DNA from 3 places in the Lysinibacillus sp. NPDC093712 genome. Region 2 is predicted to be linked to each of the others. Evidence: riboswitches for the same ligand, from Rfam matches in the RefSeq annotation. Region 2 holds a riboswitch; each other region holds the start of a gene.
What was found. A riboswitch is a leader RNA that binds a small molecule or an ion and turns the genes downstream of it on or off. The one in region 2 is predicted to bind S-adenosylmethionine.
Positions count from the first base shown of each region.

Region 1: another riboswitch for S-adenosylmethionine. It lies ahead of ACQKNX_RS25055 (bifunctional homocysteine S-methyltransferase/methylenetetrahydrofolate reductase); the one in region 2 lies ahead of metA (homoserine O-acetyltransferase MetA).
Region 3: another riboswitch for S-adenosylmethionine. It lies ahead of ACQKNX_RS19945 (cyclase family protein); the one in region 2 lies ahead of metA (homoserine O-acetyltransferase MetA).

Region 1 covers NZ_JBNNUU010000015.1:26,454-31,384, reverse strand. The annotation lists gene ACQKNX_RS25065 (protoglobin domain-containing protein) at 1-263, shown strand, start outside; gene ACQKNX_RS25060 (protoporphyrinogen oxidase) at 579-1,967, shown strand; SAM riboswitch class I at 2,093-2,192, shown strand; gene ACQKNX_RS25055 (bifunctional homocysteine S-methyltransferase/methylenetetrahydrofolate reductase) at 2,285-4,132, shown strand; gene metH (methionine synthase) at 4,125-4,931, shown strand, end outside.
Region 2 covers NZ_JBNNUU010000001.1:1,033,698-1,038,628, reverse strand. The annotation lists gene ACQKNX_RS05475 (Ger(x)C family spore germination protein) at 1-518, shown strand, start outside; gene ACQKNX_RS05470 (hypothetical protein) at 526-759, shown strand; gene ACQKNX_RS05465 (GerAB/ArcD/ProY family transporter) at 787-2,019, shown strand; gene metA (homoserine O-acetyltransferase MetA) at 2,103-3,038, opposite strand; SAM riboswitch class I at 3,143-3,253, opposite strand; gene ACQKNX_RS05455 (nucleotide excision repair endonuclease) at 3,572-3,943, shown strand; gene panF (sodium/pantothenate symporter) at 4,048-4,931, opposite strand, start outside.
Region 3 covers NZ_JBNNUU010000006.1:176,500-181,430, reverse strand. The annotation lists gene ACQKNX_RS19960 (DUF2225 domain-containing protein) at 1-50, opposite strand, end outside; gene ACQKNX_RS19955 (Cof-type HAD-IIB family hydrolase) at 512-1,285, shown strand; gene ACQKNX_RS19950 (DedA family protein) at 1,811-2,407, shown strand; gene ACQKNX_RS19945 (cyclase family protein) at 2,480-3,217, opposite strand; SAM riboswitch class I at 3,480-3,581, opposite strand; gene ACQKNX_RS19940 (hypothetical protein) at 3,690-3,995, opposite strand; gene ACQKNX_RS19935 (VOC family protein) at 4,265-4,708, shown strand; gene ACQKNX_RS19930 (methyltransferase domain-containing protein) at 4,782-4,931, shown strand, end outside.

The DNA.
Region 1 (4,931 bases), on a different contig from region 2:
AAACGACGGAGCGAACGGATAAGCTTGCCCACACGCTTAGTCATATTCAGGAAGAAGTTGCGTCAGGTGAGGAAAACATGGCTCAAACTGAGGGGCAATTTAACAAAATTTTAGATGCTATGACACAAGCTAAGTGTCAAAATGATCGCATGGAAAAAGAAGTGCTCGCTGTGGCTCAGATTCTTAATGAGCTTGGTCTTGCATTTAATGAAGTCACAAATTCAGCAGATAAATTAGCAAATGTTGCCCAAAACTTAAACTAATTTAATGATTTCATAAAATGGGGCTTAAATGTCCTCTAAATAAAAATTAATTTACAATCCGCTTTGCTTTCCGCAGGTAGGATAGGAGCTTTATCGTCTTTGTGCTCTTGCCCTCCTTTACGGAAAACAAAGTGGATTTTTATTAAGGGTGCCAGGCACTCAAACAATTTACCCGTAGCGCAATCAACGGCAGTATTCATCTATTTATTTTTGATTGTTTCATTTTTGCTAAATTTGTAATGGGTTGAACGTAAATGTTTGCAAAAACAGTTTATACTAATAGGAGATAAATAAAGAAATTAGGGGCGATTCTTCATGGAAACAATAGTTGTATTGGGCGGCGGGATAACAGGTTTATGTACGATGCATTATCTACAACGTCAAGTATTGGAGAAAAAAATAGATGTAAACCTAGTACTTGTTGAAAAAAATGCATACTTAGGTGGAAAGCTACATTCCGCATATGACCATGGTTTTATAATGGAAACGGGCGCTGATTCAATTGTGGCTCGTCATAAAGGTGTCATGGAGCTAGTACAGGAGCTTAATTTTGAACAGGAGCTAGTGTACAACGAAACAGGAGTATCTTATATCTATACAAACGACGAATTACATGCAATACCTGCTGATTCAACATTCGGTATTCCTATGAGTTTAGCATCTCTGGAAGCAAGTACGCTTGTATCAGAAGCTGGTAAGCAAATCGCATTACAGGACTTAAAGATGCCGAATAAAGGATTTACTAAAGAAAGCTCAATAGGGGAGTTTTTAACGTATTACTTGGGTGAAGAACTTGTGCAAAATCAAATAGCGCCAGTATTAGCAGGAGTATATTCTGGTGACCTACATCAACTTTCGATTGCTTCAACATTGCCGTACTTAATCGATTATAAAAATGAATACGGTAGCATCATCAAAGGGTTTGATGCAAATCGCGAACAATTTATGAAAGCTTCCAATAAAAAGTTTATTTCGTTTAAAAAAGGCTTATCAACACTAATTGATCGCCTTGAAGAAACGTTAACAGAAGTAGAAATTATTAAAGGCGTAGCAACAACAAATGTAAAGAAACATGAAGGGCAATATACAATTACATTAGCAAATAGTAGAAAGCTTGAGGCTAATCACGTTGTTCTAGCATTGCCCAATGAAGCGGTGCAAAGCTTATTACAGGACCCATCGTTAGATCATTATTTTAAGGAATTTACTACAGCTTCTGCCATAACAATTTACCTAGGTTTTGATGTACCGGATGCAGTGCTACCAGCAGATGGAACGGGCTTTATTGTGTCACATAATTCAAATGTCCAATGCAATGCGGCAACTTGGACAAGTCGAAAATGGAAGCATACATCTGCTAATAGTAAATTGCTTGTACGACTCTTTTACAAGAGCATCAATCCTGCGTATGAAAAATTACGTAAGATGACAGATGAAGAACTAGCTGCTGTTGCATTAGACGATATAAAGAAAAGTTTAGGAATTGATGGAAAGCCAACTGTAGTTAATGTTGCGAAATGGATTGACCAAATGCCAAAATACGATTTAGCGCATCATGAGGCATTGAAGGGCTTAACAGCTGAGCTTGCAGAAAGGTATCCAAATTTATCGATTGCAGGCTGTTCTTATTTCGGAGTAGGCATTGGTGCTTGTATTCAAAATGGCAAAAAAATAGGCGAAGAGCTTGCAGAAAAACTAGTATAACCGTAAAATAAATGCGGAAATTTGATATTTTTCTGGAGAAATCTCCTTTGTTAAGTGAAATAGTCTTGACTCTATCGCCTGTAAACGATATGATTCTTTTAATTATTTGAAAAATTCATACTACATTCTTATCGAGAGAAGCCGAGGGACTGGCCCTATGAAGCTTCAGCAACCAACTTATGTCAGGTGCTAAATCCAGAAGACCTTTTTGGTCGAAGATGAGAAGGAAAAACAATTACGATTCGTTAAAGCCTTCTTTTTTTGTAAAAGAAGGCTTTTTATATTTTTGGAAACAAAGAAAGTGAGGGTTACGTTTTATGGGATTGCTAGAAAAGTTAAAAACACATGTGTTAACTGCAGATGGTGCTATTGGTACTGTATTATATGGCTACGGCTTGGAGTACTGCCATGAAGAAATGAATGTACAGAGACCGAAGTTAATTGAAAAAATCCATAAAGAATATATTGCTGCTGGTGCAGATGTGATTCAGACAAATACTTACGGTGCTAATGCAATTAAATTAGCACGCTACGGTTTAGAATCGCGAGTTCAGCAGTTCAATGAAGCGGCAATCACGATTGCGAAACGTGCCGCAGCAGATGGCGGACAATTTGTGTTGGGCACAATAGGGGGCATCCGTGGTATTCGTAAAAGTGATGCAACGTTAGAGGAAATTTTATCGACAGTTGAAGAGCAAGCAAATGTGTTACTTGCAGGCAATCCAGATGGCCTTTTACTTGAAACGTATTATGATTTCGAAGAGTTAAGTGCAACATTGAAAATGTTACGTGCCAAAACAAAGCTACCAATTATTGCGCAGGTGTCGATGCATGAACCAGGCGTGTTACAAAATGGAATGGCATTAAATCAAGCATTGCACGAGCTAGAGGCTCTTGGTGCAGATGTAGTAGGCGTAAATTGTCGTTTAGGACCGCATCATACAATTCAAGCATTTGAAGGAGTTGAGCTTCCTGAAAAAGCATTTATGTCTGCCTATCCAAATGCATCATTGCTAGATTTAGAGGATGGGCGTGTCGTATATGAGTCAGAAGCAGATTATTTTGGTCGTGCCGCAGTTGCACTGGTTGACCAAGGTGTTCGTTTAATCGGTGGTTGCTGTGGTACAACACCAAAGCACATAGCTGCAGCAAAAAAATATTTAGAAGAGTTAACACCTATTGAAGAAAAGTTAGCTAAGCCTGAAAAAGTACAGGTTGTACGTGAAGCAGAGCCTGCGACGTATGAGCCCCTGCATGAGAAGGTAAAGCGCGAGCGTTCGGTTATCGTGGAGTTAGACACACCGAGGCATTTAGAAATTGACGGCTTTATTCAAGGTGCGAAAAAATTATATGAAGCAGGCGCTGATGTAGTGATGATGGCAGATAATTCACTCGCATCGCCCCGCATTAGTAATGTGGCAATGGGTGCGTTATTGAAGGAGACGCACGCTGTCCGACCGTTAACGCATATAACGTGCCGTGACCGTAATTTAATTGGATTACAGTCACATTTGATGGGCTTAAATGCATTAGGCATTCATGATATTTTAGCGGTTACTGGAGATCCGACTAAGGTAGGTGACTTCCCGGGTGCCACAAGCGTTTATGATGTATCTTCTATGGAGCTAATCCAGCTGATTAAACAGTTGAATGACGGTATTTCATTTTCCGGAAAGCCACTTCGTAAAAAGGCAAACTTCTCTGTAGCGGCAGCATTTAACCCAAACGTACGTGTACTAGACCGAGCAGTAGCTCGACTAGAGAAAAAAATAGAGCATGGTGCAGATTACTTTATTTCTCAACCAGTGTATACGAAAGAAAAAATCATTGAAATTTATGAGGCAACCAAGCATTTAGATGCACCAATTTATATTGGTATTATGCCAGTAACGAGCTATAAGAGCGCTGAGTTTTTACACCATGAAGTACCAGGTATCAAACTATCTGACGATGCACTGTCACGCATGAAGGCATGTGGTGAAGATAAGGAACGTTCAACATTAGAAGGGATTGCAATTGCTAAAGAGTTAGTAGAAGTAGCTGCAGAGTATTTTAATGGTATTTACTTAATTACACCGTTTTTACGCTATGATATGACGCTAGAGTTAATGAAATTTATTGAGCAAATGGATGAACAGAAAAAAGGGGTAAGTATAGATGGTTAAGCACTTGATTGAAGAGCAACTAGAGAAACGAATATTAATTCTGGATGGCGCAATGGGTACAATGCTTCAAAATGAAAACTTATCAGCAGATGATTTTGGTGGCGAGGAGCTTGATGGTTGTAACGAGAATCTTGTATTAACTAGACCTGATGTGCTTGACAAGGTTCACCGTAAATATTTAGAGGCTGGTGCGGATATTATTTGTACAAATACGTTTGGAGGTACGCCTCTCGTATTAAATGAATATAACCTTGGGTCTAAGGCAGAAGAAATTAATAAACGCGCAGTAGAAATTGCGCGCAAAGTAGTTGATGAGTTTTCTACTCCTGAGTGGCCCCGTTTTGTTGCGGGAGCAATGGGTCCAACGACAAAAACATTATCAGTAACTGGCGGTATTACCTTTGATGAACTTGAAGAAAACTTTTATGTACAGGCAAAGGCACTAATCGAAGCAGGCTCAGACGTACTGCTTCTTGAAACAAGTCAGGATATGCTAAATGTAAAAGCGGGGACACTGGGGGTGTCACGTGCGTTTGAGGAAACTGGAAAAGAACTACCTGTTATGATTTCAGGCACGATTGAGCCAATGGGCACAACGCTAGCAGGGCAAACGATTGATGCCTTTTACATATCAATTGAGCACATTAAGCCATTATCTGTCGGCTTAAACTGTGCGACAGGTCCAGAGTTTATGACAGATCATATTCGTTCGTTAGCGGAGCTTTCTACCGGCTATATTAGCTGTTATCCAAATGCTGGTTTGCCAGATGAGGAAGGTTGTTATCATGAATCTCCAGAA
Region 2 (4,931 bases):
TTAAAGAAGATAGATTGGAAGGAATGTTATCAGAAGAGGAAAGCATTTCCTTTAATTTCTTGAATAATAAAATCGGTAGTACGGTCGTAGTACTCGCCTGCCCAAACAAGGGAGATTTATCGACCGAGATTACACAATCGAAAGCGAAAATTAAAGGGACTTTTGAAAAAGGGGTTCCTAAAATTTCTATTAAAATTGATGTAACCCAAAATATAGGCGAAGTAAATTGTGCAATTAATTTAACACAAAACAAAACCATTCGTTTCATTAATAAAAAGACAGAAGAACAAATAAAAGAACAAACGAAAAAAACGCTCGATATAATTCAAAAAAATTATAAGTTGGATATATTAGGATTTGGAGAAGCACTCAATCGGGAAGATCCGAAAAAATGGAAAGAAATTCAAAAAGAATGGTCTACAATATATCCTGAGATAGCTGTCGACATCAAAGTCAATATCGTTACCCAAGGATTAGGCACGATTCAAAATTCATTATTGTACAGTCCAAAGGAGTAGCCCAACGATGTTTATTACAATTGTATTATTGCTTGTCTCTTTGATCATTTCCTTTAGTGTCATTCCCTCTTTAATGAAAAAGGGCGAAAAAAAAACCATTATCGTCTTTTCTATCATATTAACGATTGGAACTGCACTAAATATCGCCATAGGCTTAAAAAAGAACATTCCCAGTCCTTTAGATTTTATTACATTTATTTTTACGCCTATTAGAAAATTATTACTCACACTTTTGCAATAAGAAAATGAAAAGAGAGGGTAGTGTACGATGGAAAAACAACTCATTAGCGCAAGACAATTTACAGTCATTACCCTTCTCTATTCCATTGGGACAGCCATATTAATTGTGCCGGCAAGTATTACAAAAGAACTTAAACAGGATGCTTGGATGGGTGCGGCTATTGGTGTACTTTTAAGCTTTTTATTAATAAAGTTATTTATTTCTTTAGGAAATCAAACCCCAAACCTTACATTTGTAGAAGCGAACGGAAAAATTTTCGGTAAATTCATCGGTGCATTGACATCGCTTTGTTTTATGTCTTTAACCTTTTTTTCAGCGGGCGAATTACTATATTTTATCGGGATTTTTATGCAAACCGAAGTGATGCCCGAAACTCCTACTCTGTCGTTTGCTGTATTATTTACGATTATTATCGTTTTCGCCTCGTATTTAGGGATTGAAGTTTTTGCTCGTTCGGTGGAAATATTGTTTCCAATATTTTTGTTAATTTTTATTATTTTTATTACTTGTATTTCGCCTCAAATCAATATTGAAAATATAATGCCAGTCTATGAAACAAACGCAAAATCATTATTAGTCGGTGTACTTACCTTTATGAGTCTTTTTTCATTCCCGCTTGTTGTATTGCTTATGTTTTTCCCTTCTGGAGTCAATGTAAAAATATCGGCTCAAAAAGGATATTATATTGGCACACTGATAGGAGGAATCGTATTAATCCTCATTATTGCCCTTTCAACACTCGTTCTTGGCCCAACTAATACATCTAGTAAGACATTTCCAAGCTATGCGCTCGCTCAAAGAATTTCGATAGGCAATTTTTTTCAGCGTGTTGAAATTATTATGGCTGTTATGTGGATTATATCGATTTACATTCGGACATTTATTTATTTTTATGCAACGGTACTTGGCTTAGGGCAAATTTTGAAAATAAAAGATCCTCGACCACTCATTTTACCTCTTGGAATGTGTATGTTTGCAATGGCTCAAATTGCTCATCCAAATATTGTGCATTCTAATAATTATAATCAGAAGATTTGGCCATTGTATTCAGGATTATTAACAGTTTTACTTCCATTGTTTTTACTAATAGTCGCAAAAATTCGAAAAATTAAAAAGACAGAAGCCAAGCAAAGCACCACAGATGAGCAGCAAGATTCGAAGGCACAGCAAGATTCAAAAGCACAACAAGATTCAAACACACAGCAAGATTCAAACACACAGCAAGATTCAAACAAACCAAACTCGTCCGAATCACAATAAGTTAACAATATAAACCACATTTCTCACTTTTAATGAGAAATGTGGTTTTTCTAATTATAAAACGGTATGTTACTAGTTCTAAATTAAATATGGTATTCAATTTCATCAACAAAGTCCCATTCGTACGGCGTTTCTTGGTATACATAATAGTTGAGCCAATTCGAAAATAGTAAATGCGTATGTGCTCGCCAAGTATTAATTGGCTCAATAGAAGGATCATTATTTGGAAAATAGTTAACAGGTATAGCAATATCAATTCCTTTTTCAACATCACGGTAATATTCATCAGCTAATGTTGTCGCGTCATATTCTAAGTGACCTGTAATCATTATGTTTTTATTATCCTTTGACTGCACGATAAAGACGCCAGCATCTTCTGAATAGGACAGTAAGCGTAAATCTGGGTGCTTACGTACTTCATCAATGGAAACCGATGTATAGCGTGAATGTGGCGCTGTAAATAAGTCACTAAAGCCACGCACTAGATCGACTGTTAAATCGGTAATTACATGTGAATATACGCCAGAACATTTTTCCGGCAGTTCAAATTTACCGATACCGTAATGGTGATATAGTGCAGCTTGTGCACCCCAACATATATGCATTACGGACGTAACATTTTTCACGGACCAATCCATTATTTCTGAGATTTCTTCCCAATAATTCACTTCTTCAAATGCCATTTTTTCAACAGGAGCCCCCGTAATAATCATACCGTCAAAGCGACGATGGCGAATCTCTTTAAACGTCGAATAAAATAGCTGTAAATGCGATTTACTAACATTTTTTGATTCGTGTGTTGCTGTATTTAAAAATGTAATATTCACTTGTAATGGTGTATTACCGAGTAATCGCAGTAATTGTAGCTCTGTCTTTTCTTTTTCTGGCATTAAATTAAAAATTAAAATATTTAAAGGACGAATTTGTTGCGTTTTGGCGCGGTCTTCCTCCATTACGAATATTTTTTCCCCACGTAAATGTTCTCCAGCTGGTAAGTTTTTTGGAATATTAATAGGCATGTTGCATTCCCCTTTTCGTTAATTTTTTCTCTCTATCTAAATAAAATTAAAAAATCCCCCTCATTCCTTTGGAGCAAGAATGAGAAGGATAATTATCACGTTCACTCTTATCTCTCAAAGGATAAATCCTTTGGTGGAATTAGCACCTTTCTAACAATTGTTAGAGGTTGCTGAAGCGTCATAGGGCCAAATCCCTCAGCTTCTCTTGATAAGATTATTTAATTAAAAAGAATTGTATCATGAACAATTAAGAATTTCAATAATACATAGAATATTTAGTATTTAAATGAATGGAAGCATATTTTTTGTTGAACACTATTATCAATTCTTCCTAAAGCTTTTGTAAGTTACGTAAATACGGGTAAAATCATTTTTAACATCTATTAGCCGACGTAGATGACAAACAAATGACAATTTACAGCCGATTACAGCAAAGTGTTGTAAATAGATTTTTGTACAAATAAATCGTAATGGTAATCAAAGAGGTATTATGTTAACATATACCTTTAGTAACAGAGAGGAACGTGAATATTTTGATTAAAATTGAACTCCCAAAACCAGACTTAGTAATTCGTCAACGTGAGCAAGTATTAAAACCTGGGGATGTAGAAATTCCGCCATTCCATGGTTTTATTGATTTCCATAAAATCACTCGCGAAAATGGTGGCATTTTCTTATTCTACAACGAAAAAAACGAGCTATTATTTGTAGGGAAAGCGCGTAAAATTCGTCAACGCATTAAAAAACATTTTGAAGATAATGTATCACCAATGAAAAAATACCGTGATGAAATTTTCAAAATTGAAGTATATGAAATTGATGATCCAATGGAACGTGAAATTTACGAAACATATGCAATTAACACATTCCGCGCAAAATATAATCTTGAAAAAGTATTTTATTAAAAAAATGCCGTTAGCATAAAACATGCTAGCGGTTTTTCTTTTCTTTTTACCTTCAAAAATGAAAAATACCCTGAGAGATTTGTCCTCCCAAGGTATTTTGATATTTAAATAAATATTTTTTCATCTTTAAATTTATTAGCTGTTAGATAACTTACGATGACAAAAATAATGAATGAAGCCACTATTGGGATTGTCACTGTATGCATGCCAAAGATTGACGGATAAAAACGATCAATCACAATATATAACGTCATGCCCGTAATCATGGAAGCAATAGCGCCGTATTTATTAGCCTTTTTCCAATATAACCCTAGGACAACTGACCAAATAAAGACAGCTTCTAGGCCGCCAAATGCAAATAAATTGAGCCACACAAGTAAGTCTGGTGGATTTAACGCAAATACAACGACCGCCAAACCAATTACTGTAGTTACAATGAAGCTGGCGCGCTTAATTTCTCCATCGTTGGCAGTTGGCTTCACGTAGTTTAAATAAATATCCTTCACGACTGTTGAACTAACTAACATAAGCAACGCATTAACCGTAGACATTGTTGCTGCCATTGGTGCTGCTAAAACAATACCCGCTAAAAATGGCGGTAAAACTTTTAACGTTAGTAGTGGCATTACCTTATCGCCAATTTCAATGCCTGGCATTACTGGACGCGCTAGTACACCAATTAGGTGCATACCGAACATAATTGTCCCAATGGCGATGGTACCAATAATAATCGCTAAATGCATACTTTTCGAATCTTTATAGCTCATAGCACGAACTGCAATTTGAGGTAGCCCAACTACGCCAACTCCTATTAAAATCCAAAATGTAGAGACATACAACGGAGTAAGTTCTCCTTCTGCACCAAATGGGGTCACTAGTTTTGGATTTTCTGCAACAAGGGATGTCATAATTTGATCGATTCCCCCACCTGCAACGATTGTCCCAATTAGTAAAATAACAGTACCAATTACCATTATCGAACCTTGTA
Region 3 (4,931 bases), on a different contig from region 2:
CAAAATTTACAATCCACATTACTTTCGTAGTAGTAAATATTAAAACCCATATGAACCAACTCCTCTGTGTCGAGTTTTTAACATTTCTTTAGTTCTATTTAAATAAGGGCGATACTCGTTCAATATATTTAATGGATTTTCTACTATTTTAGCAATTCTATGTTTTTTGGTATACTCCTTCAGTATGATTAAAGTAATGCCCATAAAACATTAATTTTTTATATGTAAAGGGAATGCATGGTTTAAATATACTGGCAATAGTATTTATCGGTGGTGTATAGGGAAAAGTTAAATGTTTTAGTCTACTTTATTAAATTAAATCTGACATACTTAGAATGCTGTTTTTTATAAAAAATTGTCGTAGTTTTATTATAATACATATAGGATAAATTTACTATTCAATAATATGCATATTGATAAGGGATTTAAGCCGGTAGAAAGCTAATTTTTTTAGTTTCAAAGTACAATAATCACTATATTTTTCTATTTAATTTAAAGGGGCTAGATCGAAATGGATTGTAAAATTATTTTCTTTGATGTGGATGGTACGCTTATCAACTATAGCGATGGTTGTATTGAAAGAAGTACGAAGAACGCGCTACAAATACTAAGGAACAAAGGAATTCGATTAGTTGCTGCAACTGGTAGACCATTATCCATGTGTCATGATTTGCAAGAACTAGGTATTGATACATTTATTACTGCTAATGGTGCTTATACTCGGCATGGTGATCAAATCATCCATACCATTCCTATCGCACAAGAAATCGTAGAAAGCGTAAAAGCTTTTGCTGAAGACAATAATAATAGTCTATCATTTTTCACTGACCAACTATCCATGAATAATGTTCGCCATCCTGCAACACTAAAAGCGATGAAGGAGACATTATCTTTAGATGAGTATCCTCCCACTAATAATAATATTTTAAACGAGAAAGTTTACTTAATGTGTTTATATGCCAACGAACAAGAAGAGAAAAAGTACATAACACAATTTCCAAATTTGAAGTTTGAAAGATGGCATCCGACGATTATGAATGTGCTACAAGACGATGTATCAAAATCCATCGCTGTTGAAGCAGTGCTAAAATATTTCAACCTACTTCCGAAAGAGGCAATTGCTTTTGGAGATGGAGATAATGATATTGATATGTTAAAGCAAGTTGAATATGGTATTGCGATGGGAAATGGCAGTGTCGCATTAAAAAATATCGCTGATTATGTCACGAAGAAATCGGATGAAGGTGGCATAGATGATGCATTGCGTAAGCTACAGCTAATCTAAGGTAACAAATACGATAAAAAATGAAATAATATTGCAATCGCATCTATAGGAGAATATTTAAATGATTGCTATTGCTACACTAGCTAGCAATAGCCCCTTCTTCTCATAGTAGGTGCATAGCGTTGATTAGATTTTGCTGGATAGATAGGAATGTTATCAAATTGTATGAATAAATTATTGATAATGGTCGTGGTAGATGTTCTAGTTGCCATTGTCGTATATATTTGTTTATAGTCAGCCCATCAGCCAAGAACGAAATAAGTCGTACATGAGTGAGTCTACAGTAAGGGATATGGAGTCATCATCAATAGAAATTAGCGCTGAAAGAGTTACGAAGATACGGTAAAGAGGGTTTTTGTTGAAAACTGAATTTAACAAAAATAAAGTTGTGATGATTGTACAATATTGATATACATGTAATAATGATTAAACCTATGCAAAAGTGATTGTTAAAAATAATTGACTTTAAGAGGCTTATGTTAAGCTAAGATAATGGGAAAATTAAGGCTTTAGGTGGGGTAAAACATGGTGCATCACGTGCAATCTCTTATTGAACATTACGGGTATTTTGGGATTATTCTTATACTAGTTGGAGGGATTGTCGGGCTGCCACTTCCTGACGAAATTTTTTTAACCTATGTAGGGTATAATGTTTATCGAGAAAATTTAGAGCATATTCCTGCATTAATAAGTGCTGCGGTGGGAGCTGCAGGAGGCATCACCCTCAGCTACTTTGTTGGTCGTCGATTCGGTTTACCGTTATTACAAAAATATGGGCCGAAAATTCATATAACAGCACAAAAAATTGAGTTTACGAAAAAATTGTTTGAAAAGATAGGGCCTGTACTATTATTTATTGGATACTTTATACCTGGCGTTCGTCATCTCACAGCATATATTGCAGCCATTAATAATTATCCTTATAAAAAGTTTGCTGTTTATGCGTATGCAGGTGCAATCGTATGGACTTTCACATTTATTACTTTAGGGAAAGAGCTAGGAAATAAGTGGCGTTTTGTTGGTATGTATTTATCTCAATACAGCTTCTATGCAATATTGGTGTTTATAGTACTAATGCTGATTGTGTACTATATATTTAAAAAAAGAAATACGATTAAATGAATACAGCATGTTAAAAGAAGGTCTGCTACAAATGATTATATGACATTTGAGGCAGACCATTTTTGTATAGAATTAAGGCAAAATAGCAAATGAACGTACAGGGAATCCAGATGCTTTTTCAGGCTTTGGCACAATGTTGAAAATGACTGCACCTTTTGCTGGTAGCTTATCTAAATTCGTCATTAGTTCAATTTGATATGTATCCTGATCTAGTACAAAGTATTCGCCATCAAGCGTTCCATTTTTACGGAAATCTGCTGCTGAATCTGTATCGAATGTTTCGTGACCAATTGCATTAATGTTCCGTTCTGAAAATAAAAACTGCAACGCTTCTAATCCCCAACCTGGAATATGGTTATGACCGTCTTTATCTTTATTATTGAACAAATCCTTATCAGGCCAGCGTTTACTCCAATCAGTTCGCAGTGCGACAAATGTACCTGCTTCAATTTCTCCATATTCTGCTTCGAAATCTAAAATATCTTGTACACTTAACGTAAAGTCATTGTTCGATTCAGCTTCCTTGGACTTATCAATAACAATTAGCGGTAGGACAAGTTCTTTTAATTCTAATTCGTCTAAGTAGCGTGTATTTGAAACAAAGTGGATAGGTGGATCAATATGCGTTCCATATTGCCCGGGAAACGTAAATTGTTGTGCAAAGAAGCCGTCATTATGCGAAAATAGCGTTTCAAATTTGGCATCTTCAAACATAAAGAAATGAGGAGAGTTAGGTCCGAATGTGTGTGTTAAGTCGATCCATTGCTTGGATTTTAATAGCTCTAATGCTTGTAAAAGTTCATTTGTCATTGTTATTCCCTGCTTTCTTTTAGTATGAGTGGTGAATCAATTTCATCATTAAGTACGAACATTGAAGAGATAAAAATTATGATGATCCATCATTACGCTACAGGCAGACGCTTTCCACGTGCAAGCACCGAGCTTCCTTCCGCACCATTAAAATGTTCGTGAACTCTTTTAGAAAAACTAAGATGAAATTAACTCTTGCTTAAAATAAAATAAAAAAAGAGCCCTACTTGTAGAAGAGGACTCTTGTGTACTAAAGTCAGTCTCCTCATCTTTTCGCGAATTTCGCAAATTGGAATTAGCACCATGCCTAAGACTGGTTGCTGAGACTTCATAGGGCCAATCCCTCCATCTCTCTTGATAAGAAAAATATATGAATTTTCAGAAATAGTAATACCAAATACTCTAGCATAATCATAAATAGTTTACAAGTTCTATAGGAGTGCATGGTTATAAAAAATAAGAAGCTTTTCCCTTACCAATATAAAATTACCGCTATACTACAGCACCCACCTTCTGATAATACAATTCGAATATTATCTGGCGTATATTTCGCTTCAAACTTCGCCGTAACGCCCGCTGAAGAAATGAGTTTTTGCACTTCATCTTGCTTGGAAAGCTGTGCGGCATTCTTAAGATCATGTGCAAATTGATCAGACCCTTCAATTTTCTCTGTTAGTAATTGGGCCTGCTGCATAATTGGCTGAATTTGTTTGGCTGATGTCTTCAACTTCAATGTATTAATAGGCGGGTACGGATTTGGGTTTGGGGATGTGGGCATCGCAAGCTGTCCCGGCAAATGATGCGGTAAAGGGGAATTAGAAATGCCCCAATGTGGATATTGATTTACAAAAACATAATACGGATAAGGATTGTAATACAGCAGAATTCCTCCAATCCATAGCTAATATCTTAGTGTATCTTATGTAGCGGCATTATGTTTTGTGTTGAAGGTCATCTTTTATATGGAGCGCGTACCAAGGTCGTAGAAGGGAAATTAACTAAAATAGGAGAATAAGTAATAGATACTGTAGAAAAGGGGTAGATGGGATGAATCGTTTAAATTTAATTACATTAGGTGTAAAAAATATGGTAGAATCGCTGGCATTTTATCGTGATGGGCTTGGGTTTGAAGTAGTCGTCTATGGGGATGAAACAAATCCAGATGTTATTTTTTTCAATAATGCAGGAACAAAAATATCTTTATTCCCAATTGAGCGCTTAGTAAAGGATATTGATGAAGCGAATCCGCCAGCTGTAAGCGATGGCTTTAATGGCATGACACTTGCCTATAATGGAAAGTCTAAAGAAGAAGTCGATGAAATATTTTTGTTAGCAAAAAAAGCGGGAGCGAATATTGTAAAGGAGCCTGAAATAGTGTTTTGGGGAGGCTATAGCGGCTATTTCCAAGACCCAAACGGCTTTTATTGGGAAGTTGCACACGGTGATATGTGGCAATTTGATGAAAATGACATGTTAATTATTACGCAATAGATTGTCGGTGTGCTTTGATGAAGTTTTTGTCAAAGCACGTTTTTATAAACTAACCGATAGAGGAGATGGTATAGTGAAACCGTTTTGGGAGAAAGATTACTTAGCGGATACGCATTACGCTTTTGGTAACCCAAGTGAGGAAGTGGTTGAATGGGCAAAAACATTACAAGCTGGAGCGCGCATTTTAGATATCGGATGTGGTGATGGTCGGCACGCAATCTAT